Regions from separate parts of the Arthrobacter sp. K41 genome, predicted to be linked through region 1. Evidence: riboswitches for the same ligand, from Rfam matches in the RefSeq annotation. Region 1 holds a riboswitch; each other region holds the start of a gene.
What was found. Region 1 has a riboswitch for thiamine pyrophosphate ahead of AC5RTE_RS09695 (hydroxyethylthiazole kinase). Riboswitches for the same ligand answer to the same signal wherever they lie in the genome.
Positions count from the first base shown of each region.

Region 2: it holds a riboswitch for thiamine pyrophosphate, as region 1 does, so the genes downstream of both, AC5RTE_RS13045 (FAD-dependent oxidoreductase) here and AC5RTE_RS09695 (hydroxyethylthiazole kinase) in region 1, are expected to answer to the same signal.
Region 3: it holds a riboswitch for thiamine pyrophosphate, as region 1 does, so the genes downstream of both, thiD (bifunctional hydroxymethylpyrimidine kinase/phosphomethylpyrimidine kinase) here and AC5RTE_RS09695 (hydroxyethylthiazole kinase) in region 1, are expected to answer to the same signal.
Region 4: it holds a riboswitch for thiamine pyrophosphate, as region 1 does, so the genes downstream of both, AC5RTE_RS16460 (ECF transporter S component) here and AC5RTE_RS09695 (hydroxyethylthiazole kinase) in region 1, are expected to answer to the same signal.

Region 1 covers NZ_JBNHEW010000003.1:442,575-448,081, reverse strand. The annotation lists gene AC5RTE_RS09705 (DEAD/DEAH box helicase) at 1-713, opposite strand, end outside; gene AC5RTE_RS09700 (hypothetical protein) at 785-2,161, opposite strand; TPP riboswitch at 3,288-3,384, shown strand; partial or broken gene AC5RTE_RS09695 (hydroxyethylthiazole kinase) at 3,367-3,639, shown strand; partial or broken gene AC5RTE_RS09690 (GNAT family N-acetyltransferase) at 3,695-4,195, opposite strand; gene AC5RTE_RS09685 (ribokinase) at 4,192-5,058, opposite strand; gene AC5RTE_RS09680 (MFS transporter) at 5,201-5,507, shown strand, end outside.
Region 2 covers NZ_JBNHEW010000005.1:102,809-108,315, forward strand. The annotation lists gene AC5RTE_RS13030 (4a-hydroxytetrahydrobiopterin dehydratase) at 1-158, opposite strand, end outside; gene AC5RTE_RS13035 (thiazole synthase) at 206-1,015, opposite strand; gene thiS (sulfur carrier protein ThiS) at 1,020-1,256, opposite strand; gene AC5RTE_RS13045 (FAD-dependent oxidoreductase) at 1,253-2,593, opposite strand; TPP riboswitch at 2,586-2,704, opposite strand; gene thiE (thiamine phosphate synthase) at 2,732-3,469, shown strand; gene AC5RTE_RS13055 (RNB domain-containing ribonuclease) at 3,573-5,060, shown strand; gene AC5RTE_RS13060 (DEAD/DEAH box helicase) at 5,359-5,507, shown strand, end outside.
Region 3 covers NZ_JBNHEW010000001.1:603,449-608,955, reverse strand. The annotation lists gene AC5RTE_RS02890 (Rne/Rng family ribonuclease) at 1-2,533, shown strand, start outside; TPP riboswitch at 2,745-2,842, shown strand; gene thiD (bifunctional hydroxymethylpyrimidine kinase/phosphomethylpyrimidine kinase) at 2,850-4,370, shown strand; gene rplU (50S ribosomal protein L21) at 4,634-4,942, shown strand; gene rpmA (50S ribosomal protein L27) at 5,002-5,265, shown strand; gene obgE (GTPase ObgE) at 5,382-5,507, shown strand, end outside.
Region 4 covers NZ_JBNHEW010000009.1:54,129-59,635, forward strand. The annotation lists gene AC5RTE_RS16440 (iron-containing redox enzyme family protein) at 1-484, opposite strand, end outside; gene AC5RTE_RS16445 (DUF4383 domain-containing protein) at 561-1,022, opposite strand; gene AC5RTE_RS16450 (hypothetical protein) at 1,145-1,354, opposite strand; gene AC5RTE_RS16455 (heme-degrading domain-containing protein) at 1,446-1,988, opposite strand; TPP riboswitch at 2,061-2,201, shown strand; gene AC5RTE_RS16460 (ECF transporter S component) at 2,256-2,879, shown strand; gene AC5RTE_RS16465 (ABC transporter ATP-binding protein) at 2,879-4,429, shown strand; gene AC5RTE_RS16470 (energy-coupling factor transporter transmembrane component T family protein) at 4,426-5,226, shown strand; gene AC5RTE_RS16475 (glycoside hydrolase family 25 domain-containing protein) at 5,298-5,507, opposite strand, start outside.

The DNA.
Region 1 (5,507 bases):
ACGATGACCCGTCGGCCATTAGCTTCGGCTTCTCCTGCAATTTCTAGCAGTCGGCTGACCTTCATGGATTGTTCCGACATCATGGCGGCGCGTCGCATTAACATGAACTGGCCTTCCCTTACCGCTCGGCCGTATACCAGCTCATCAGAGTGCGACATCCCCATCCACTCGTCTATCTCGACCACTTCGGGAAGCTCTGTGAGCACATCCTCCTGGTTACGGCGTAGGTAGGCTGGCGCGACATGCTTGCGAAAAGCCTTGGCGAGAAATTCAGGCGCTTCCTCCGCGAGGTCGGGGCGGATATAGCTGATCAGATTGCGGAACTCGGCGACACTGTTCTCCAACGGCGTGCCAGTCATCAAGATTGCATACTTTGTGGAATTGATGATCTCCGCCGCCGCGAGCGAGCGCTTTGCCCTGGGATTCTTGATGTAGTGCGCCTCATCGAGAATGACGCACCCCAGATCGACTCCGCTCAAGTGCTCTTCTATCCACGGCAGGAGATCATACGTGGTGACGGCGACGCCGCCGTTCTTGACCCACGCCTTTGCCGCGTGGTTTCGCTCCCATAATGTGCCGTGGAGGCGTAAGGCCCTTAATTTGGTGTGCTTTACTGTCTCGCGAGTCCAGTTACTCACGACCGCGGCCGGACAGACGACGAGGAAATGCGACTGACCGCGCGCACGGAGATGGGCGAGAACGGCGCCCCGCAGCTGTTCCGCTCTTATCGATCGGAGGTTTCTGCAGCCTTGCCGCCGCCTGGATGAGTTCTGCGGTGAACATACTAATGCTGTATTGGGCCTGCACTTGCGATCAGCGCGCGTTGTGCGCAGAACCTAACTAGATCAACGTCGTGGCTCAACTCTTTTACCTCAGGAGAATAGGGCATAAGCAGCTTTGAATCGTGGCCACCCCCATCCTTTGCATGAACCACCCGGCACCGAATGTCATAGATGCGATCAGCTACCTGATCGATGAGGTCAACCCCTCGATTTTCGACATTAATGATTGATACGTCAACAATCTTTTTCTTGTTCTTGAGATGCGCGGCGCGTTCGGGGTGGTTCAATACAAAGGTGTTGATCTCATCTACTTCCAGGCAGGATCGAAGCGTTGCCTTCAATTGGTCTCGTTCCGATCTGCCTTTGGCGCCGCCGCCCAGCATTAAAAGGCGCCCCAATTGCCCATCGTCCTCGATATTGAACAGAGGGTTTCTTAAGTTTGTTCGAGCTTTCCGGATTGCTTCCAACTCGGAGTATCGAGCAAAGAAGAATTCCAGCACCTGATAGTAAGCCAGGAACGCCAAGAGATTCATGCCGGTCGCCGAGGTGGCGTAGCGGTACAGCGACAAAGCTTCTGTTGAGTACGAGTAGCGGGGAGGAGATAGAGGGATCAATGCGGGTGCTTGTGAAGTCCGCACGTAAGGCGAGGGGCTCCTAAAGAGAGCTAGATTCGCCCCGTACGCGTACTTCAACTGCAGGTCGAATAGAAAAGACGCCCCTAGCTCGTCGAGTGCTTTCAGCGCCTCGTCGTGGGTTGCAGGCTGCAGTCCCTCAATTTTCAGGGAATTGCTCGCATTTCGCCCATCTCGCCCTCTCATAAAAATACGTCGGGACGATAATGTCTGTAGAACTTCTGTTGCCGGGCTCACTTCGAGACTCCATCGACCGCGAGGGTCCCTGACTCGAATTCGGTAGCTCGACGACCGGGCGTTCTCACGATCCACGCTCGCGCTCTCTGAGTCTGGACTTGATTCTGTTTCCGATTCTGCGTCAGAGAGGGGGATCGGGGCGTCTAGCGCGATGGGGCGCCAATCACCCCCTGGATCTTGCACCTCAGCTCCCGGCATTTCAGAGATTGCCATTCCTCGCGATCCGCCATTTTCGAGGGAGGCCTCGATGAACCCCGTCTGCTTATCGTAGAGTGCATCGTAATTGCCTAAAAATCGTTTGGATTGCACATTGATTTCAAAGTATTTATCAACAGTAGCTGCCGTCGCACGTCTCCAAACTTGTTCATCCCTGCCTCGGAGTATGGAAAATCGAAGCTGTCTTTCGCCATCCTCTGGCGTAAGCCATTCGCAGGTCGCGCCAGATTCCTTCAACCGCTGGTGAAGCAGGTCTAGAGGTTGATCGGCTGCCTCGGAAAGTTTTGTTACCATTCCGCGAATATACACAACTCGTACTGCCAGTGATTACACGTGCTGAGTCCATACGAACTCCGAGCGCGGAAGGCGCACGTCTATGTCCTGAACCTTGGCCGCGAGAACGTCGAAACTGATACCCCGATTGTGTCGAGGTCGTCTCCGTCATTACATCCCTGGCCTGGACGGAACTCAAAATCGAACGCGCATGCGCCAACGACTCCGTCATCAGGCGTCGGGGCGCGGGCATGGACCCGGCGGCCGATGACCGATCTTCCCCGATAGTCAGATCGCCAACGCCCCGGCTTATCGAACAGGGTCAACCCACATCTCATGTCGCACGCGATTTCCACTCAAGCTCCCATCATCGACCCACCAATCCGGTTGAACTGAGCGACTCGATGGAGGCTCCGGATGCCTGAAGGTCAATCGTCATGTTCCTGACGCACGCATTGTTTGAAACAAACACAAAGCGGTTCGGATACTTCGGAGGTTCAGGGCGTTTCAGGGGACGGGCAGCTCACACGGGGACGGCCCTGCTGACCCCTGGCGCCTCAGCTGTACCGATGATCGTTCAGGCATCCTCAGCAACACAACTCGTTGAGGATCCTTCCTCAATGACTCCGGGTAGCCTGAGGTGGTGTGGCAGATGCACCTCGACCTAACAGTTCCTGACCGAGAGATACTCGAGCTTTCGGGGCGGAACTCCTTCGAGGGCTTCAGCGCATAATGGCCCGCCGTGACCGACGCTGCGGCGGTTCCGGGCAATCGCGCCGTTAGCGAGGACAACCGGCGGATTAGCCGTGCCTATAACTCTGTCGCTAAAGGTGTCTCTCCGACAGCCTCAAAACTTTCTCGGACCATCCTGCCACTGACGGCGCTCCAGCCGCAGCCCGCGGCGGCTGCACAAGAGGCTGGGCAGGAACCGGAGAAGGACCCCCGCCAGCAGCAGCCACCATCAGGTCTGCCAGTTCCACATGAAGCATCGCGATCTGCCGGTGGATCGCACTGATCCGGTGTGCGACGTCGGCGTTCACCACCGGACGCCGATGGGCCAAGCGGGCCTTTGGAAACCCCTGATCACAAAGGCCGCCAGTCCTGACATGACGTTTTTCCCACCCTCCGCCGGCGAGTAGAGTCTTGCGTTAGTGACACGGGGTGCCCTGCTGGTAGGGGCTGAGAGAACACCCGTTGAACCTGATCTAGTTCGTACTAGCGAAGGGATGTCGCGGATGACTATTCGCCTGACGCCTGACCATGCCTGGACCATGCTCGAACGTGTCCGGGAAAGCACACCGCTGATCCAGTGCCTGACCAACACCGTGGTCACGAATTTCACCGCCAATGTCCTGCTGGCCCTCGGGGCGGCACCGGCCATGGTGGACGTCCCGTCCGAGGCAGGGCCGTTTGCGCGGGTTGCGTCCGGAGTGTTGGTGAATGTCGGCACTCCGCATGAAGAGCAGCGGGAGGTATGCGCGAGGCAGCTCGTAGCTGCGAACCTTTCAGCGTTGGAGCATTAGATGGAAGCTCCAATCGTTTTGGGCACGCGGCTCACCCACCCAGCTGCAGTCGGAACACCCACAGCAGCATGTCTTCGCTCGGCACGTACCAGTCCCGCTCCGGCGCCCGGCGGAAGCCCAGCGACTCGTACAAGCCGTGCGCCCGTTCCATAAACTTGGCGCTGGTGATGCTGATCGCCTCGATGCCGGGGAGCTGCCGGGCGTGCTGAACCACTTCGCCGACCACCGCGCGGCCAACGCCGCCGCCCTGGCATCCGGGGTCCACGGCCAGCATCCGGAACTCCAGTTCCCCGTCCTTGGCGATCTCGCTGTACGGCTGGTCTGCGAACGTCAGCGTCACCGCCGCGACCACCCGCCCGTCAGCCTCCGCCATTCACACCTGCGCATGCTCGGCGCGGTGCTCCACATCCTCCAGCACACTCATGTACGGGTGGTCGGCGGCGAAGTGTCCCGCCCGCAGGTAGGCCTCCCGTGTAATGCGCCGGACCTCAGGAAAATCCGCCGGCGCAGCCCTCCTGAATACGATGCTCATCGGGGTGCCACAGTCGCAGTAGTCCGCTCGACGTAGTAACCCAGCTGTGCCAACTCCGGCTGCGAGGCCGGGTCTCCCACAGCATTCGCGCCCACCGCGTTGGCCACCGCCAGAGCGTGGGCGTAGTCCAACCCGTGCCGCAGCGCCAAGACCAGGGCGGCGCAGAACGCGTCCCCGGCGCCGACGGTGTTCGCCACCGCCACGGCAGCCGACGGCGCCTCTGCCACCTTGCGTCCGTGCTCGAACATCGCCGAGCCGTCCCCGCCGTACGTCACCGCCACCAGCTTCGCCTCCGCGAGGGCGGGGATCAGGGCGTACTCGCTCTCGTTGACGATCACCAGGTCGCAGCGTTCCAGCAGCTCCGCCGGCAGGTGCATGGCCGGTGCCGCGTTCAGCACAAAGTAACCGCTGTGCCGCCGGGCGGCCTCCAGCACCACGGGCAGCCCGACCTCCAGCTGGCACAGCACCGTCTCGTCCGGGGCGAACTGCACCCCGTCCAACGAGAGGTTCGAGTTGGCGCCCGGGCACACCACAATCTGGTTCTCGCCGTCGCGGTCCACCACGATCAGCGCCGTCCCGGTCGGTTCCGGCAGGACGGCCACGTCAGCCGTGTCCACACTGGCGCCAGCCAGCGTGTCCAGCATCCGCTGCCCCTGCGCGTCACTGCCCACGGCGCCGACCATCCGGGCGCTCCCGCCGAGCCGCGCAGCTGCCGCGGCCTGGTTGGCACCCTTGCCGCCGGGCTGCTCAGAAAGGACCGCGCTGCCGATGGTTTCGCCCGCGGTGGGCAGCCGTTCTGCGGTGGCGATCAGGTCCAGGTTGATGCTGCCGACGACGGTGACGGCAGGAAGTCGAGTGCTCATGGGAAGTCCTAACGGGGGAGGGGCCGGAAGCAGCCGGATTGAGAAATAGTGTAGACCATGGTTGTACTTGTCCGTCATACATGGTTGTATAACAACTCACATCCCAAGCGCAGGACCTGCCTGCAGAACAAAGGAGTTTGATGTGAACACCCCAACCCCGGCGGCCGCCGCGCCTTCCGCGGAAGCCGCAGCCGCCGTCGTACTTCGCGAAGAAACGCAATTCGCCGGCCGCCGCGCCGCCCTGCTGATCTCCACCCTGTTGCTCGGCGTGCTGTCCTTCCAGCTCAACGCCAGCATGGTCACCCCTGCACTGCCGCAGATCGCCGCCGAATTCGGACAGGGTGCCGAGAGCGCCGCCCCCGTCCAGTCCATGTTCTTCCTGGCCGGCGCCATCGCCGGGCCCGTGATCGGCCGGTGGAGCGACTTCATCGGCCGCCGCGCCGCGCTGC
Region 2 (5,507 bases), on a different contig from region 1:
TCGGAGAGGCGCCCGACGGCGGCAATCAGCTCAAGCGCTGCAGCCGCCGTCGGCAGTTTGTATGCGGTCACCAGCGCACCCCCGCTGTACTGCCAGTCCGGCAGGACCGCCAAGGCGTCCTCGAGCCGCTCGGGAGAAAGAACGTCCTTGCCGGCCATAGCTGCTCCTTGCCTGGTGGCCGGCGCCCGCAGCACCAGGGGGAGGCCTAGAGGAACTCGGCCCGGCCCTCCATGGCCGAGGACGCCAGTGCATGTTCGCGGCGCGGTATCCTGCCGGCCGCTTGTGCCAGCCTACCGGCGATCACCGCGTGTTTGAAGGCTTCCCCCATCAGGGCAGGATTCTGTGCCCGGGTCACGGCCGTGGCCAGCAGGACGGCGTCGCAGCCCAGTTCCATGGCCAGGGCCGCGTCCGAGGCAGTGCCGATGCCGGCGTCCAGAACCACCGGCACTGAGGCGCGGGCGACGATCAGCTCGATATTGTGCGGGTTAAGGATGCCCAGTCCCGTGCCGATCGGTGCCCCCAGCGGCATCACGGCAGTGGCCCCGAGGTTCTCGAGCCGCAGGGCAAGGACAGGGTCGTCGTTGGTGTACGCAAAAACCTTGAATCCCCTGTTGACGAGCTGCTCCGTGGCGTCCACCAGTTCGACGGCGTCCGGCAGCAGGGTCTGTTCGTCGGCAATGACTTCCAGCTTCACCCAATCTGTTTCCAGCGCCTCACGGGCCAGTTCGGCGGTCAGCACGGCGTCCCGGGCAGTAAAGCAGCCGGCCGTGTTGGGCAATACGCGGATGCCGTGGTTCACGAGCAGCTGGAAAAGTGAGCCCGTTTCCGCGGTGGAGTACCGCCGCATGGCCACGGTGGTCAGGGCGGTTCCGGAGGCCAGGAGGGCCGCCCCCAGGCCGTCAAGACTGGGGGCACCGCCGGTGCCCATGATGAGCCGGGAGGTCAGCGCGACGCCGTCGATCACCAGCGGATCGTCCTGGCCGGTTGAGCTTGAGGTGGTGATGGTTTCGGTCATGGTGTCAGCCTCCCTGCACGGCCGTGACGAGCTCGACTTCGTCGCCGTCCGCGAGCGCGGTGGCGGACCACTGGCTGCGCGGCACTACCTCGGAGTTGTGCGCGACAGCCACGCCAAGCTTCCGGCCGTCGGTGGCCTGGCCGGTGGCAGCGAGGGGGCGTCCGGTGACCTCGCTGACGAGCGCGCTGATGGAGGCGCCCTCGGGTACAAGGTGCCGGGTTCCGTTCAAGGTGATGTTCATGCTGTTTCCTTTTGGCGTAAGCGGTTGGTGGACGGGTAGCCGGAGCGGGAGAAACGGCCAGGGTTGAAGGCCGCCCACCGCGGGTCCGGCCCGCCGTCCAGGAGGTCCCGGCAGACGGCGGCAGCCGCCGGAGCCAGCAGGACTCCGTGGCGGAAGAAGCCGGTGGCAATGATGAGCCCGGCGACATAACGGGCGTCCCGGCCGGCCGGCCCGGACGCCGCGGGTACCCGCCCGAGCAGCGGTGCGTTGTCCGGCGTTCCGGGGCGGGCCCGGGCGGTGGCTTCCAGCAGTTCAAGTTCGGCGACGGCGGGGACCAGCACCAGCGCGTCCCGGAGCAGCTGGTATACGCCGCCGGCGGAAACGGCATCAGCGGCCGAGGGGGCATCCTCGCGCTGGGTTGCCCCGACCACCACTGTGCCGTCCCGGCGCGGGACGATGTAGACCGGGACGCCGTGCACCAGCCCGCGGACGGTGGACGTGACCAGGGGTTGCACATGCTTGGGAACGGCAAGGCGCAGGATGTCCCCGTAGACGGGCCGCAGCGGCAGATGCAGATTGCCGGGCAGTGCTTCCAGCGCTGCCGCGTGCAGCCCGTTCGCCACCACCGTTTCGGCGGCCAACACGGCACCCCCGCCTGCCAGGCGTACCCCGGCGACCCTTCCGTTCTGCCACAGCAGCCCGGCCGCGCGGGCAGGGACTGCATAACCGTCGACGGCGCCGGCTGCTGCGGTGCCGTGCCCTGCGGCGCGGCCCCTGCTCCCGCCTCCGTTACCCGCACGCCCGCCGGCCAGGGCGGCCTGCAGGCAGGCCACCAGCAGCCGCGGATCCACCTGGTGGTCCGCCGGGGTGTCCAGTGCACAGGAAATCCCGGGACTGAGCAGCGGCTCCCGCTGCCGCGCTGCCCGGACGGTGAGCGGTTCAACGGAGAGGCCGTTCGCCTGCTGGACTGTGCGCAGGTCCATCAGGGCGCGGCGGTCCCCGGCGTCGGCTCCCACGGCGAGGGTCGGCGTCGTAATGTATCCCGGATCTGTCCCTGAAGCTGCAGCGAGGCCGGCGGCGAAAGCCGGCCAGCGTACGGAGGCCTCCAGCATGAATTCCAGGAGGTCCTCCTCCTGGTAGTGCAGCTCGCTCACCGGAGCCAGCATTCCTGCGGCAGCCCAGCTCGCCCCCGACCCCGGCGCGTCGTCGATGACCACCACTGCGCGGCCGGAGCGCTGCGCCTCCCACGCGATGCTGTGGCCGATGACTCCGCCGCCGATGACGGCGACGTCGGCGTGGACGATGTTGTCCGCCCGCCCGGACGGCGCGTCCGGGCGGGCGCCTGAAGGTGCGCCCATGTGTCTCCTTCCCTACGCCGGCATTAACCGGATCAGGTCAAGCGGTCGGCTCTGACGCCCTCTCAGCCCGGCGCTTTGTGACAGCTGCCGCGGGCTCCCGCAGTACGAGGCCAGTGTAGAGGAACTAGGCTTTCCTCCATGAATGTGTCCCACACCCCTGCCGCCGGCACTGACGTCCTTGGCAGCGCGAAGATCAGCAACGGCCTTCACGCTGCCCGCCTTTATCTCTGCACCGATGCGCGCACGGACCGCGGGGATTTCGGGGATTTCGTTGATGCCGCTTTTTCCGGTGGCGTGGACATCATCCAGCTCAGGGACAAGAACATCGAGGCATCCGAGGAGCTCGAACTGCTGGCCGTCCTCAAGGAAGCGGCAGAGCGGCACGGCCGGCTTTGGGCCGTCAATGACAGGGCGGATATCGCCGTATTGTCCGGTGCCCCGGTGTTCCATATCGGCCAAAAGGACCTGCCCCTCGAGGCTGCGCGGACCCTGCTCAACGGCAATGCCGCCATTGGCCTCTCCAGCCACAGCCCGGCGCAGGTGGACGCCGCCCTGGCTGCAGCCTCGGCTCCGGCGGGCTTGGATTACTTCTGTGTAGGCCCGGTTTGGGCCACCCCCACCAAACCGGGACGGGCCGCGGTAGGGCTCGACCTGGTGAAGTACGCCGCAGAAGCTGCGCGGACGGCCGGCCTGGAAGGGCAGTCCGACGACGGCCTCCCCTGGTTCGCGATTGGGGGCATTGACCATGGCAACGTGGAGCAGGTGGTGGCTGCAGGCGCGCGCAGGATCGTGGTGGTCCGCGCCATTACGGAAGCTTCCGATCCGGCAGCGGCCGCCGCTGCGCTGCTCGCGGCGCTGGACGCCCGGAAGCCCTGACTTCGGGCGCCAGAGCGGCGGCGTCCGCGGCGGGATCAGCCAAGTGCGGCGATCCGGGCACGGCGCCTGCATTATGGCCGGAATTCGGACTAGGCTGATTTTCGTGTCACACCATCGGCTGGCTCCCAACGTCCACGAGCACAACAACGCGCTCGAGGCGGCCCTGAGCGCCCTGCGGACCGAGCTGGAGTTGCCGGGCGCCTACCCGGAGGACGCGGTGGCTGACGCAAAGGCGGCCGTCGAGTCCCTGCAGCTCCCCAGCCATGACCTCACCGGCATCGAATTCATCACCATCGATCCGGCGTCGTCGACGGACCTGGACCAGGCCCTGTTCATCGAGCCGGACGGCGACGGCTACCACGTGCTGTATGCCATTGCGGATGTGCCCGCCTTCGTGGCCCCCGGCGGGCCCCTGGACGCGGAAACGCGCCGGCGCGGCCAGACGTTCTATGCCCCCGACGGGCGGATCCCCTTGCATCCGGAGGTCATCAGCGAACAGGCCGGAAGCCTCCTCCCCGGCCAGGACTGCTCCGCGTTCGTCTGGGACTTCCGCCTGGACAGCGCCGCCGGGGTGCAGTCCGTAGCGGTAAAGCGGGCCCGGATGCGCAGCCGCGCGAAGCTCAGCTACAAGGGCGTGCAGGCCGAGCTCGACGCCGGCACCGCGGCCCCGGTGCTGCTGCTCCTTAGGGAGGTGGGGCTCAAGCGCGTGGAGCTGGAGCGGGCCCGCGGCGGCGCCAGCCTGAACATGCCGGAACAGGAGATCGTCCAGCTTCCCGACGGCGGCTACCGGATTGCCGCCGCTCCCCAGCTTCCGGTGGAGGACTGGAACGCACAGATATCCCTCATGACCGGAATGGCTGCGGCCCAGCTCATGCTGGCGGGGAAGGTGGGCATCCTGCGCACCATGCCATCCCCGGACGAGCGCTCCCTGAATCACTTCCGGCTGCAGACCGAGGCCTTGGGCAAGCCTTGGGACGGTGAAGTCAGCTACGGCGAATACCTGCGGAGCCTGGACCCGACGGAACCCCGCCAGCTGGCCATCATGCACTCCGCCGGCATGCTGTTCCGGGGCGCCGCCTACACGGCCTTTGACGGGTCCGTCCCGGAGGACGCGGTGCAATCGGCCATCGGCGCCGCCTATGCGCACACCACCGCCCCGCTGCGCCGGCTGGTGGACCGCTTTGTGCTGGTGATTTGCGAGGCTTTGAGCAGCGGCGGCGAAGTGCCGGGATGGGCGAGGGAGGCCCTTCCGTCCCTGCCCGAGATCATGGCCGGCTCCGACCAGCTGGCATCCCGGATGGAGCGCACGGCCCTGGATACCGTGGAGGCGGCCCTGCTGGTCAACCACGTGGGGCAGGAGTTTGATGCCATTGTCATCTCCGGGTCCAAACCGCAAAAAGAGAACGGCAGGAACGGCAACGGCAACGGGAAGAACGGCAATGGCAACGGCGGTTCGGGGATCGTCCAGATCGCAGATCCGGCGGTGACTGCCCGCTGCGCCGGCGAACTGGAGTCCGGCACCAAGGTCCGGGTCCGCCTGGTCTCCTCCGATATCGCCACGCGGGAAGTCCATTTCGAGCTCGTCGAGTAGCGGCGGCACGGCCCGCAACTACGGCCCCTGGCGGCCAAAGCCGGGAATCGGGCTGTTGCGGCTAGACTGAAGAAGTAGAAATGGATGCCCGGTCGTTGATTTCCTTGATTTGAAACCAACAAGCCCGCCCCTACGCGATCTTGAGATACACCCGTTGGTCACCAGTGCCAGCAATTAGATAGCCCGCGATCGGCTTCCACTGGAATTGCGTGTGCGCCCGAGCGTGCTCCGGAACAGCCTTGCGGCCGGCCCGTTGAGCAGGCAGCGCCATTGCCCAAATGAATAAGGAAACTCCCCAGTGAGTGAATTGCATACCCACCAGCTTCTGACCGACGAGACCGGCACCGAAGTTATCGAGCCCGAAGAAACCATCATCTCGGACGAGTTGCCCCACGAGATCGAGGAAAAGTCCTTCGCGGACTACAACGTCCGCGCTGACATCGTTGA
Region 3 (5,507 bases), on a different contig from region 1:
AGAGCGGGAAGCCGACACCGACCTCGAAGGCAGCGAAGATGTTGACGGAGATGTCCCGGACGACGCCGACGAGGAGTCCGCGGGACAGGTGGAGGAAGGCGTCACGTCCCGCCGTCGCCGCCGCCGCCGCCGTGGCGACCAGGACCTCGAACTGACGGGTGGGGGAGACGACGATCCGCCCAACACGGTTACCCGCGTGCGCGCACCGCGCGCCGTGACTGAACCGGCCGTCAGTAACCGCGTCACCAGCGTCAAGGGATCCACCCGGCTGGAGGCGAAGAAGCAGCGCCGGCGCGAGTCGCGTGACACCGGCCGCCGCCGCACCGTCATTACCGAGGCCGAATTCCTTGCCCGCCGCGAGTCTGTCGACCGGCAGATGATTGTGCGCCAGCGCGACGACAGAATCCAGATCGCCGTCCTCGAAGACGGCGTCCTGGCCGAGCATTTTGTGTCGAAGACCCAGCAGGATTCCCTGATCGGCAACGTCTACCTCGGCAAGGTCCAGAACGTGCTGCCTTCCATGGAAGCCGCCTTCGTGGACATCGGGCGCGGCCGGAACGCCGTCCTTTACGCCGGTGAGGTGAACTGGGAAGCCGTCAACCTCGAGGGCAAGCAGCGCCGTATCGAAAATGCGCTCAAGTCCGGTGATACCGTGCTGGTCCAGGTGACCAAGGACCCCGTGGGACACAAGGGCGCACGCCTGACCAGCCAGATCTCACTCCCCGGCCGCTACCTGGTGTTCGTTCCCGGCGGTTCCATGACCGGCATCTCGCGCAAACTGCCCGACGTAGAACGCAACCGCCTCAAGCGCATCCTCAAGGACCGGCTCCCGGAGCAGGCGGGCGTCATCGTCCGCACCGCCGCCGAGGGAGCGTCCGAGGAAGAGCTGACACACGACATCAACCGCCTGCGCGCGCAGTGGGAAGGCATCGAAAGCCAGTCGAAGTCCACCAAGATCCTTGCTCCTGAGCTGCTGTACGGCGAACCGGACCTCACCATCAAGGTGGTCCGTGACGTCTTCAACGAAGACTTCTCCAAGCTGATCGTTTCAGGCGAGGAAGCCTGGGACACCATCGAGGCGTACGTCACCTATGTGGCGCCGGACCTGGTGGGACGCCTCGAAAAGTGGACCAAGGACCAGGACATCTTCGCTGCTTGGCGCATTGACGAGCAGATCCACAAGGCGCTGGAGCGGAAGGTCTTCCTCCCGTCCGGCGGTTCGCTGGTGATCGACCGCACCGAAGCCATGACCGTGGTGGACGTCAACACCGGCAAGTTCACCGGCAGCGGCGGCAACCTCGAAGAGACGGTGACCAAAAACAACCTCGAGGCTGCTGAAGAAGTGGTCCGCCAGCTCCGCCTCCGCGACATCGGCGGCATCATCGTCATCGACTTCATCGACATGGTCCTTGAATCCAACCGCGACCTCGTTCTGCGCCGCATGGTGGAATGCCTGGGACGCGACCGCACCAAGCACCAGGTTGCCGAAGTGACCTCCCTTGGCCTGGTGCAGATGACGCGAAAGCGGATGGGCACCGGACTCCTGGAAGTCTTCGGCGAGCAGTGCGAAGCGTGCGCCGGCCGCGGTGTCGTCACCCATGACGACCCCGTTGAGCACCGGCGGGCCAACATCGTAGCCGCCGAACACCACGTCCAGCGGACCGACAGCCGGCCGGAACCCCGCAGCGAAGGCCACCGCAATGACGCCCCGCGCATCGACAGCAGCCAGGCCGGCGTGCGTCCGGACCGGAAGCGGCGGCGGGGCCGTGGCGGCCAGCAGCCCGAGGTTGCCCCCGCGCCTGCCGTGCCCGTCCACACAGTCCAGCCCGACCCCACTGACGCTGAGCGGCACGCGAAGGCGGAAGCCACCCGGCTGGCCCTTGCCAACATCGCCGCCGCCGCGCATGCAGCCCACTTGCACGACGACGAAGTGGCCGCAGCCAGGCTGGCTGCCGCGGACCATTCCGCGCCCGCCCCTGCTCCGGCTCCCGCAGTGGAAACAAACCGCGACGACGATGCGCGCCCGGCCGCCGTGCTGACCTTTGGCGGCGAGAAGGTGGTGCTGCCGTTCGTGGACCACGCTGAGGAGCAGCCGCAGAAGCCCGCACTGACCCTGGACCGGCTTGCCGAAGCGTTCGCCCACCTGGGCCAGCCGGCGCCCGCACAAGCGGAGCCTGAGCAGACCGAACCGGAGCAGAAACCGGCGGAGCGCGTGGAGCCGGTACAGCCGGCCCGCGTGCCTGCTGCAGCCGCTGCCGGGGAACCGGCGAAGGACTACACGGACCACACGCTGGAGCAGTCCCGGCAACGGCGCCCGCGGCGCAACCGCAGTGCCAGCCGCGCCCAGGGAGCAGCCAACGAAACCTCCGTGCAGCATCACGAAAGCGTGGCGGCAGCCAGCACAGGGCATACCCACGAGGCAAAGGCTCCGGCGCCGGCCGGTGCCGGCGGTGCCGGCCTTGAAAAAGCGTCAACAAAGCCCGCAGAGGCGCCCATCATCCTGGGCGTAGGCGTACCGGCCTCGGAGCTCTAGCCGGAGCGCTCACGGGCACGTACCGGCGCGTTTCAACAAGTCCCCGTTCAGTGGACAAAACCCCATGAAGTTCCAGGGGATTTGTCCACCGGGCGGGGACTTTTGCGTGCAGGGCCCGCAGGGCGGGATGCGGAGCTGCGCGCCATCAGCGTGCGGCTTCGGGTCGCAATGTGTCACCTTCAGCCTGGGGCGGGCAAAAAAGCTAGGCTGGGGAACCGACACGGGGTGCCGCGCAGAGAGCCGGCTGAGATTCAGACCCGTTGAACCTGTCCGGTTAGCACCGGCGAAGGGATGTCCTTTGTCTACGACTCTTGTAATGCCCGCAGCCACCCCTGGACCCGCCACTGCGCCGGCATTGCCGGGCCGGCAGGTACCCAGGGTCCTGTCCATCGCCGGCTCGGATCCTTCCGGCGGTGCCGGTATCCAGGCGGATTTGAAAAGCATCGCGGCCCTCGGGGGGTACGGGATGGCAGCCATCACTGCCCTCACAGCCCAGAACACGCACGGAGTAAGGTCCGTTCACGTGCCCCCTGCAGCATTCCTGGCAGAGCAACTCGACGCCATCAGCGACGACATCACCATCGACGCCGTGAAAATCGGAATGCTCGGCAACGCCGACGTCATTGGAACGGTGGCGCAGTGGCTGCAGAAGGTGCGGCCCGCCGTCGTGGTCCTGGACCCAGTTATGGTTGCCACCAGCGGCGACCGGCTCCTGCACGAGTCTGCCGAAACGGCCCTGCGCGAACTCCTGCCGCTGGCACACCTCATCACCCCCAACCTCGCGGAGCTCGCCATGCTTGTGGGCGGGCAGTTGCAGGACAGCTGGGGCGGCGCGCTGGACCAGGGCCGCGCCCTCGCAGCCGCCAGCGGCGCAACCGTACTGGTCAAGGGCGGCCACCTGGACGGCAACGAGTGCCCGGACGCGCTGGTCAACACCCTGGGCCTGCTGTCCCATGAAGTGGTGGAGGTGCCAGGGGAGCGGCTTGCAACGACGAACAGCCACGGCACAGGCTGTTCGTTGTCCTCTGCAATGGCCACCGCCCAGGCGCGGCTGGGGGACTGGGAAGCGTCACTCCGGGAAGCCAAGCCGTGGCTCGCCGGCGCGCTCAAGGCCTCGGGAACCCTGGAGGTGGGGACAGGCAACGGGCCCGTGCATCATTTCCACCACCTGCAGCCGGTGCCGGCGGAAGGCAGCTTCGCGGCGCAGCTGCGGCGTGAGGCGCAGCCGGACCTGGAGGATATCTATGCCCTCGGCTTCATCCGCGACCTGGCTACGGGCAGCCTTCAGGAGCACCAGTTTGAGTACTACCTCGCGCAGGACGCCCTCTACCTCAACGGCTATTCACGGGTTCTGGCAAGGGCGAGTTCGCTGGCGCCCACCGAGGCGGAGCAACTGTTTTGGGCTGCTTCGGCCGGGCAGTGCCTGGAGGTCGAGTCGGAGCTTCACCGCTCCTGGCTGGGCGCGCGCTCGGTCCTGCCCCGGCTCGGCCCCGTCACCAAGTCCTACGTTGACCACCTGACGGCGGCCTCGGCGTCGGGCAGTTATGCGGTCCTCGCGGCGGCAGTCCTGCCCTGCTTCTGGCTGTACGCCGAGGTAGGCGCCACGCTCCACGCCCAGTTTGTTGCCGCCGGTGAACCTTCCGCGCACCCTTACGCGGAGTGGCTGCGCACCTATGCCGACGAAGACTTCGCCGCCGCCACCCGCAGGGCCATTGCCATAGTGGATGAAGCGGGACGCAGGGCCTCCGCTGCCGAGCGGCCCGCCATGATCACGGCATTCAAACAGTCCTGCCGCCTGGAAGTGGACTTCTTCGACGCGCCGCGCCTCCATGCCTGACACCGTGGCCGCGGCCTTGCCGGTAGTATGGTGGGGCACGGTCCCGAGGCCGGGATTCAGCAGTGGTACTTATCACAGCCAGCCCGCCGGAACCAGCCTCATTTGCGGCCGAAGCCAAAATTAGCGTATTCTGGATCTTCGGTGCTTACGCCAACACTTGGGTTATGACCCCACGGCGTTGAGGCACAGCGAGAAACCAGGCTTTTATTGGCCGGTTCCGCACGCAAATTTTGTAATAAACGTCGAGAGAAGTGAGTTCCCAAGTGGTGTACGCGATTGTCCGCGCAGGCGGCCGCCAAGAGAAGGTTTCCGTTGGAGACTTCGTTACCCTTAACCGCGTCGCCGGTGGAGCTGGCAGCACTATCCAGCTGCCCGCACTGCTCCTGGTTGATGGTGACAAGGTCACCACCGCCGCTGCTGACCTGGCCAAGGTAACTGTTACGGCTGAGATCCTGAACGACCTCCGTGGTCCGAAGATTGTGATCCAGAAGTTCAAGAACAAGACCGGTTACAAGAAGCGCCAGGGTCACCGCCAGGAACTGACCAAGGTCAAGATCACTGGTATCCAGTAACCTTCGTTACTGTTCAGGTTTTTCAGCAGATCCCCAGAATTTAGAGGCAGGCATTTCAAATGGCACATAAAAAGGGCGCGAGCTCCACTCGCAACGGTCGTGATTCCAACGCTCAGTACCTCGGCGTGAAGCGCTTCGGCGGCCAAGTCGTCTCCGCAGGCGAGATCATCGTCCGCCAGCGTGGCACCCACTTCCACCCGGGCGCCGGCGTTGGCCGTGGCGGCGACGACACCCTGTTCGCACTGACCCCGGGAGCCGTTGAATTCGGCACCCGCCGCGGTCGTCGCGTCGTCAACATCGTTGCTGCTGCAGCTGCAGAGTAACAAACAGTTCTGAAGCGGTGGAGCGGGCCAGTTGGTCCGCTCCACTGTTCTTTTAACCGCATTACAATCGTCTTGGCGCCCCGCGGCGTCCAGGAAACAGCATTGAGGAGAACCACGTGGCCAGCTTTGTAGACCGGGTAGTACTGCACGTATCCGGCGGTGCCGGCGGTCACGGATGCGTCTCCGTCCACCGCGAAAAGTTCAAGCCGCTTGGCGGTCCCGACGGCGGCAACGGCGGCAAT
Region 4 (5,507 bases), on a different contig from region 1:
GCTGGTAGACCGACTTGTGGACCAGGAACTCCTTGAGCTGGTCCAGGGTTGCCTTCTTGGCCACATACCGGGACACGCTGGGACCGGTGTCCGTGGCGGCCAGGCCGAAGAGGACGTCGGCCACGGCGTCGCTGGTCATTTCCGCGGCAGGGGGGAGGTCCAGCTCCCCGGCTGCCGACTGGGCGGCTGCCCGGAGCGCCTCTTCGAAAGGCCTTTCGAGCAGGCGGCGGACCTGGATGAGGCCCGGCTCCCACTCCCACTCATCACTGACACCTTCAAGGCCGGAGTAGTGCAGCTCGTAGAGGGAGAAAAGTGCCAGCTGGACGTCGTCGTCGCCGATGATGTCGGTGGCCGTGCCCAGCTGTGTCACCACCAGCCGGCGCAGTTCCTCAACGGCGGGGGAGCTGTCACCGGCCCCGGCTGTTGCTGCCAGGACCCGGAACAGGGCGGTGCTGATGGGACCTCGGGGTTCAGGGATCTTCATGATTGCTCCTTCGGGCGGCAGCGGTGCTGCCGGGTGCTTGGCCGTCGACGGTGGCGGTTTCGGTCAGGGCGGTCGTTCAGGTTGCGCCGCGGCTGCGCCGCGGGGTGGTCCGGGGGGCCAGCAGGATGGCGAGAATGATCATGGTCGAACCCAGGGCCAGGTGGAGCCAGTTGTCGGCGCCGTTGAGTGGGATAAAGTTGGCGGGAGTTTCGTCCCCCACCAGGAAGCCGTAAAGCCAGAGAACCAGGTACACGACGCCCCCGTAGATCAGGAAGCTTCGTGCCTTCTGGTGGGTCCGGGCCAGCAGCAGTCCGGCCGCCCCGAAGGCAAGGTGCACGATATTGTGAAGGACCGACACCTGGAAGAGGTTCAACAGCAGGGCTCCGGAGCCGTGTCCGGCCATGCCCAGGGAGTCGTAGTTGCTGGTGATCCCGGGGACAAACCCCAGGACACCCACCAGCAGGAAGAGGGCGCCGGTTACGAAGGCAGCCTTCTGCAGGCCCGTCCTCGCGCCGGTGGCCCGGGTGCTGACTGTCATGACCTGTCTCCTCAAAAGCCTGGAGACAACATAGTAAGCATGGTTACTAATAAAAGCTAAGTGCGCCTGCCGGTGCTGCTGCCCGCCGGCCACTGCCGGCAGCGTCCGCGCAGCCGGCGGGCTCACCCTTCCGGGACGATCCACACGTAGGGGTTTGGCTGGTGCCCGCCGCGGCGGCCGTGCTCATACCCCTGCTGCCAGGCCTTTCCGACGGCGGATACCAGTTCAGCCAGCAAAGGATAGTAGGGGTGGTCGGGGCCGATGTAAATCATTTCTTCCTCGGCCTTGTCCACCGCTGCCCGCACCTGGTTTTCGGCTGTATTACCGAGCATGGCGCCCCCTCCTGTTTGGAACTTCCGCCACCCGTCTCGAATGTACTCCCGGCATCCAAGGGGAGTCCATCGCCCTGGTTGGGAACCCGCGTCAGTCCGTTCGCATGGAGCTGAGGATCTCGCGCAGCGCCTGTACCACCAGGTCATGGTCCTGCACCTGGGGAAGCCCTGAAACAGTGACCGTAGCCACCGCTCCCACTCCGGCGACATATACCGGGAACGAGCCGCCATGTGCCGCATACCGGCGCTGATCAAACCAGCCCTGGTCTTCGATCCGTCCGCCGCGGGTCCGGGCGCGCAGCCCCACCAGCAGGGAGGGCACCTCGTACCGGGCCGCCGTTCTCTGTTTGGCGCGGATCCAGTGCTCGTTGTCCGGGGTGGCCCCCGCCAGGGCGACATGGAACAGGACCTGCTCACCCTTGGTGATGTCTATCGCGATGGGGAACTGGCCCTCCTTCCCCAACTCCACAAGCAGCAGCCCCAGGTTCAGTGCGTCGTCCATGGAAAAGCCTGGAAACTGGAGCTCCCGGATTTCGCCCTCTATCCGGGCGATAAGAGCCTGCAGCGATCCCTCCGGCTGGACGGCATCCGAATCCGGATCGAACTCAGTCACATGCGGTGAATTGGCGGTCATGGCCCACAATCTACCCTTCCTCAGGTGTAAACTGGACCCCGCCCACAAGGGCAATTATTTACTCACAGAATCATTCAACGACAGGGGAGCGCCGCCGTCGGGCATCACTGGCCAAGCCAGGAGCCGCAGGTGGGCGCTGAGAGTGCGGACAGCCGCAGACCCTCGAACCTGATCCGGTTAGTACCGGCGCAAGGGAGTCGAGTTCTCGAAGCTCCGCAGTGGTTTGCCGCTGCGGTTCTTTCCCCTCCTGTTCCTCAGGAGGATCGCATGGCAACTACAGCAATCAAGAAGACCACCAGCAGGTCCTGGCGCGTTGTGGACATCGTGGTGGCGGCGTTGATCGCCATCGCAGGCGGCGTCATTTTCTGGGCGTGGTCCCAGGGTGCCGCAGCAGTGTCTGCGCCGATGAACGCCCTTTACCCGCCGCTTACCGGACTGATCGCCGGCGGCTGGATGATCCCGGCGGTGCTGGGCATGCTGATCATCCGCAAACCGGGCGCCGCCCTGTTCTGCGAAACCGTGGCAGCCACCGGTGAACTGCTGATGGGTTCGCAGTACGGTGCCTCGGTGCTGTTCTCCGGCTTCGTCCAGGGCCTGGGTGCGGAAATCATTTTCGCGATTTTCGTGTACCGGAAGTTCAACCTGCCGGTGTCCCTCCTCGCCGGTGCTGCTGCCGGGCTGTTCTGCGGCCTCAATGACTCCTTTGCTCCCTGGGGCTGGAACATTGCCTACTCGGGCGGCGACAAGCTTGCGTACATTATCTTCACCGCGATCTCCGGTGCCGTCATCGCCGGGGCGCTGTCATGGATCGCCACCCGCGGCCTGGCCAGGACCGGTGTCCTGAGCTCCTTTGCCTCGCGGAAGGCAGCCACGGAGCCGGTTTTCTCCTGATGACAGCGCCTTCCGTCCACGGCGCGTCCGTGGCGGCGCGCCCGGCTGCCGTCACCGCGCGCGGCTGGGGCTGGCGGCATGCCGGGCGTTCCAGGCCTGCTGTCCGTGCCCTTGACCTGGACATCCGGCCAGGGGAGCGCGTGCTCCTGCTTGGCCCGTCCGGAGCCGGCAAGTCCACGTTCCTCCATGCGTTGGCGGGGGTGCTGGGGGATGCGAACGACGACGGCGAGGCCGGCGACTCCGACGAGTCGGGTTCGCTGCTGGTCGACGGCGCCTCCCCCCGCGATCAGCGCGGCCGTGCCGGGTTGATGCAGCAGGACCCGGAGACACAGGTGGTCCTGTCACGGGTGGGGGACGACGTGGCCTTCGGTGCCGAGAACCTTGCTGTGCCCCGGGACCGTATCTGGACCCGGGTGCACGAGGCTTTGGACGACGTCGGGCTGTCCCACCTGCCGCTGGACCATCCAACGTCTGCACTGTCAGGCGGCCAGAAACAGCGGCTGGCCCTGGCCGGCATCCTTGCGATGCGGCCGGGGCTGCTTCTCCTCGACGAGCCGACAGCCAACCTGGATCCCGCCGGGGTGGTGGAGGTGCGCGACGCCGTCGGGCGCTGCCTCGACAAAACCGGAGCAACCCTGGTGGTGGTGGAGCACCGCGTCTCCGTCTGGAAGGACCTGGTGGACCGCATTGTGGTGCTGCAGCCCGGTTCTTCGACCGACCCGGGGGTGCTCCTGGACGGGCCTCCGGACCAGGTTCTCGGCGAAGCCCGGAGCATGCTCATTGAGGCCGGGGTCTGGGTGCCCGGGTATGTTCCGGCCACCCGCCCACGCACGGCGGATCCGGCTCCCGGCTCCGGGGACCTGCTGCTTGCCGCCGAAAACCTGGCCGTATCCCGTGAACGTGCCCGCCGCAAGGGCTTGCGCAAACTGCCGCCAGTACCGGTCCGGCAAGGCATCTCGGCGCAGGTCCGGGCAGGGCGGGCGCTGGCCATCACCGGACCCAACGGCGCAGGAAAGTCCACCCTTGCGCTGACCCTCGCCGGGCTGCTGGAGCCCGTTGCCGGGAAAGTTTCGGCCACCCTGGCGCTTAGCCGTGGGGCGGGAATCGACCCGTACAAGTGGAAGGCGGAGCAGCTGATTGAACGCATGGGCACCGTTTTCCAGGAACCTGAGCACCAGTTCGTGACCGGGAACGTGCTGGACGAACTGCGCTTTGGTCCGCGCCACCTCGGGCACGGGGAAGAGCGGGTGGATGAGCTGCTGGAGCGGCTTCGGCTCACCGAACTGGTTGATGCGAACCCCTACACACTTTCGGGCGGCGAGAAGCGTCGGCTTTCCGTAGCAACGGTCCTGGCCGCGCATCCGCAGGTCCTGATCCTGGACGAACCCACCTTCGGGCAGGACGCCAACACGTGGGCTGAGCTGGCATCGTTCCTCTCTGAACTCCTGGACGCCGGCACAGCCGTGCTATCCGTGACCCACGATGCTGAGTTCACGGCGGCGCTGGGTGGAACGGAACTGCGCCTGGCAGCAGAGCCGGTAGTGCGATGAGACAGGAGCTGAACCTGCGCGGCAACAGTGCGCTGCTGACCCGGGCCAACCCGCTGAGCAAGTTCGCGGCCGTCTTCCTGATCACCGCCGTCCTTGCACTGTCCATTGACTGGGTTTCCGCTTCCGTGGCGCTGGCGTTCGAGTTCCTGCTGTTCCCATTGGCGGGCCTCACCCTGACGCTGCTGTGGCAGCGGGGGTGGCCGCTGATCCTTGCCGCAGCCGTAGGCGGCTGGAGTACCTCCATCCTGGCGGTGGACAGCGGAAAAACGCTGATCGACGTCGGCATCTGGACCATGAGCGAGGGGTCGCTGGAGCTGGGGGTCGGGTTTATGCTGCGTGGCCTGGCAATCGCGCTCCCGGCGGTGCTGTTGATGAGCTGCACTGACCCCACGGACCTGGCCGATGCGCTGGCGCAAAAAGCACGCCTCCCGCACCGGTTCGTGCTGGGGACTTTGGCCGCCATGCGCCTGGTGGGGCTGATGGCGGAGGAATGGCAGACCATCGGCATGGCCCGGCGGGCCCGGGGCGTAGGTTCCCGCGGCAGTGCCCTGCAGCGGGTAAAGGCCACGATGGGGCAGAGCTTCGGTCTCCTGGTTCAGGCCATCCGCCGTGCCTCAAGGCTGGCCGTGACCATGGAGGCGCGTGGTTTCGGCGGCGGGCGGCGGACGTGGGCGCGGGAATCCACCTACAGCGGGCTGGACCTGTGCGTGCTCGGTGGAGGCGTGCTGATGGCCGGCGCGGCCTTTGCTGCGGCCGTCTGGGCGAGCACGTGGAACATGGTGTGGCTGGGGAGCTGAGTGGTTTGCCCTGCTGTCCTACACATCAAACGTTCGGGCCGCCCGCAGGAGGCTGACTGCAGGGCGCCAGGTCAGACGCAGGAGTGGTTGTAGTCGAATTTGCGCGACACGAACTGGGTGAGGATCACGTGGCCGCCGGCGGTCAACGGCGGATTTGAGCAATTGGCTTTGGCGCCGGTCAGCGTCCGCGCACCGGCCAGCCAGCCGGGCAGGTAGTAGAGGCTGCTCGAGCTGCTGACGGTCCCCGCAATCCGGCCCCATTGGAGGCCGGTGGAATAGAT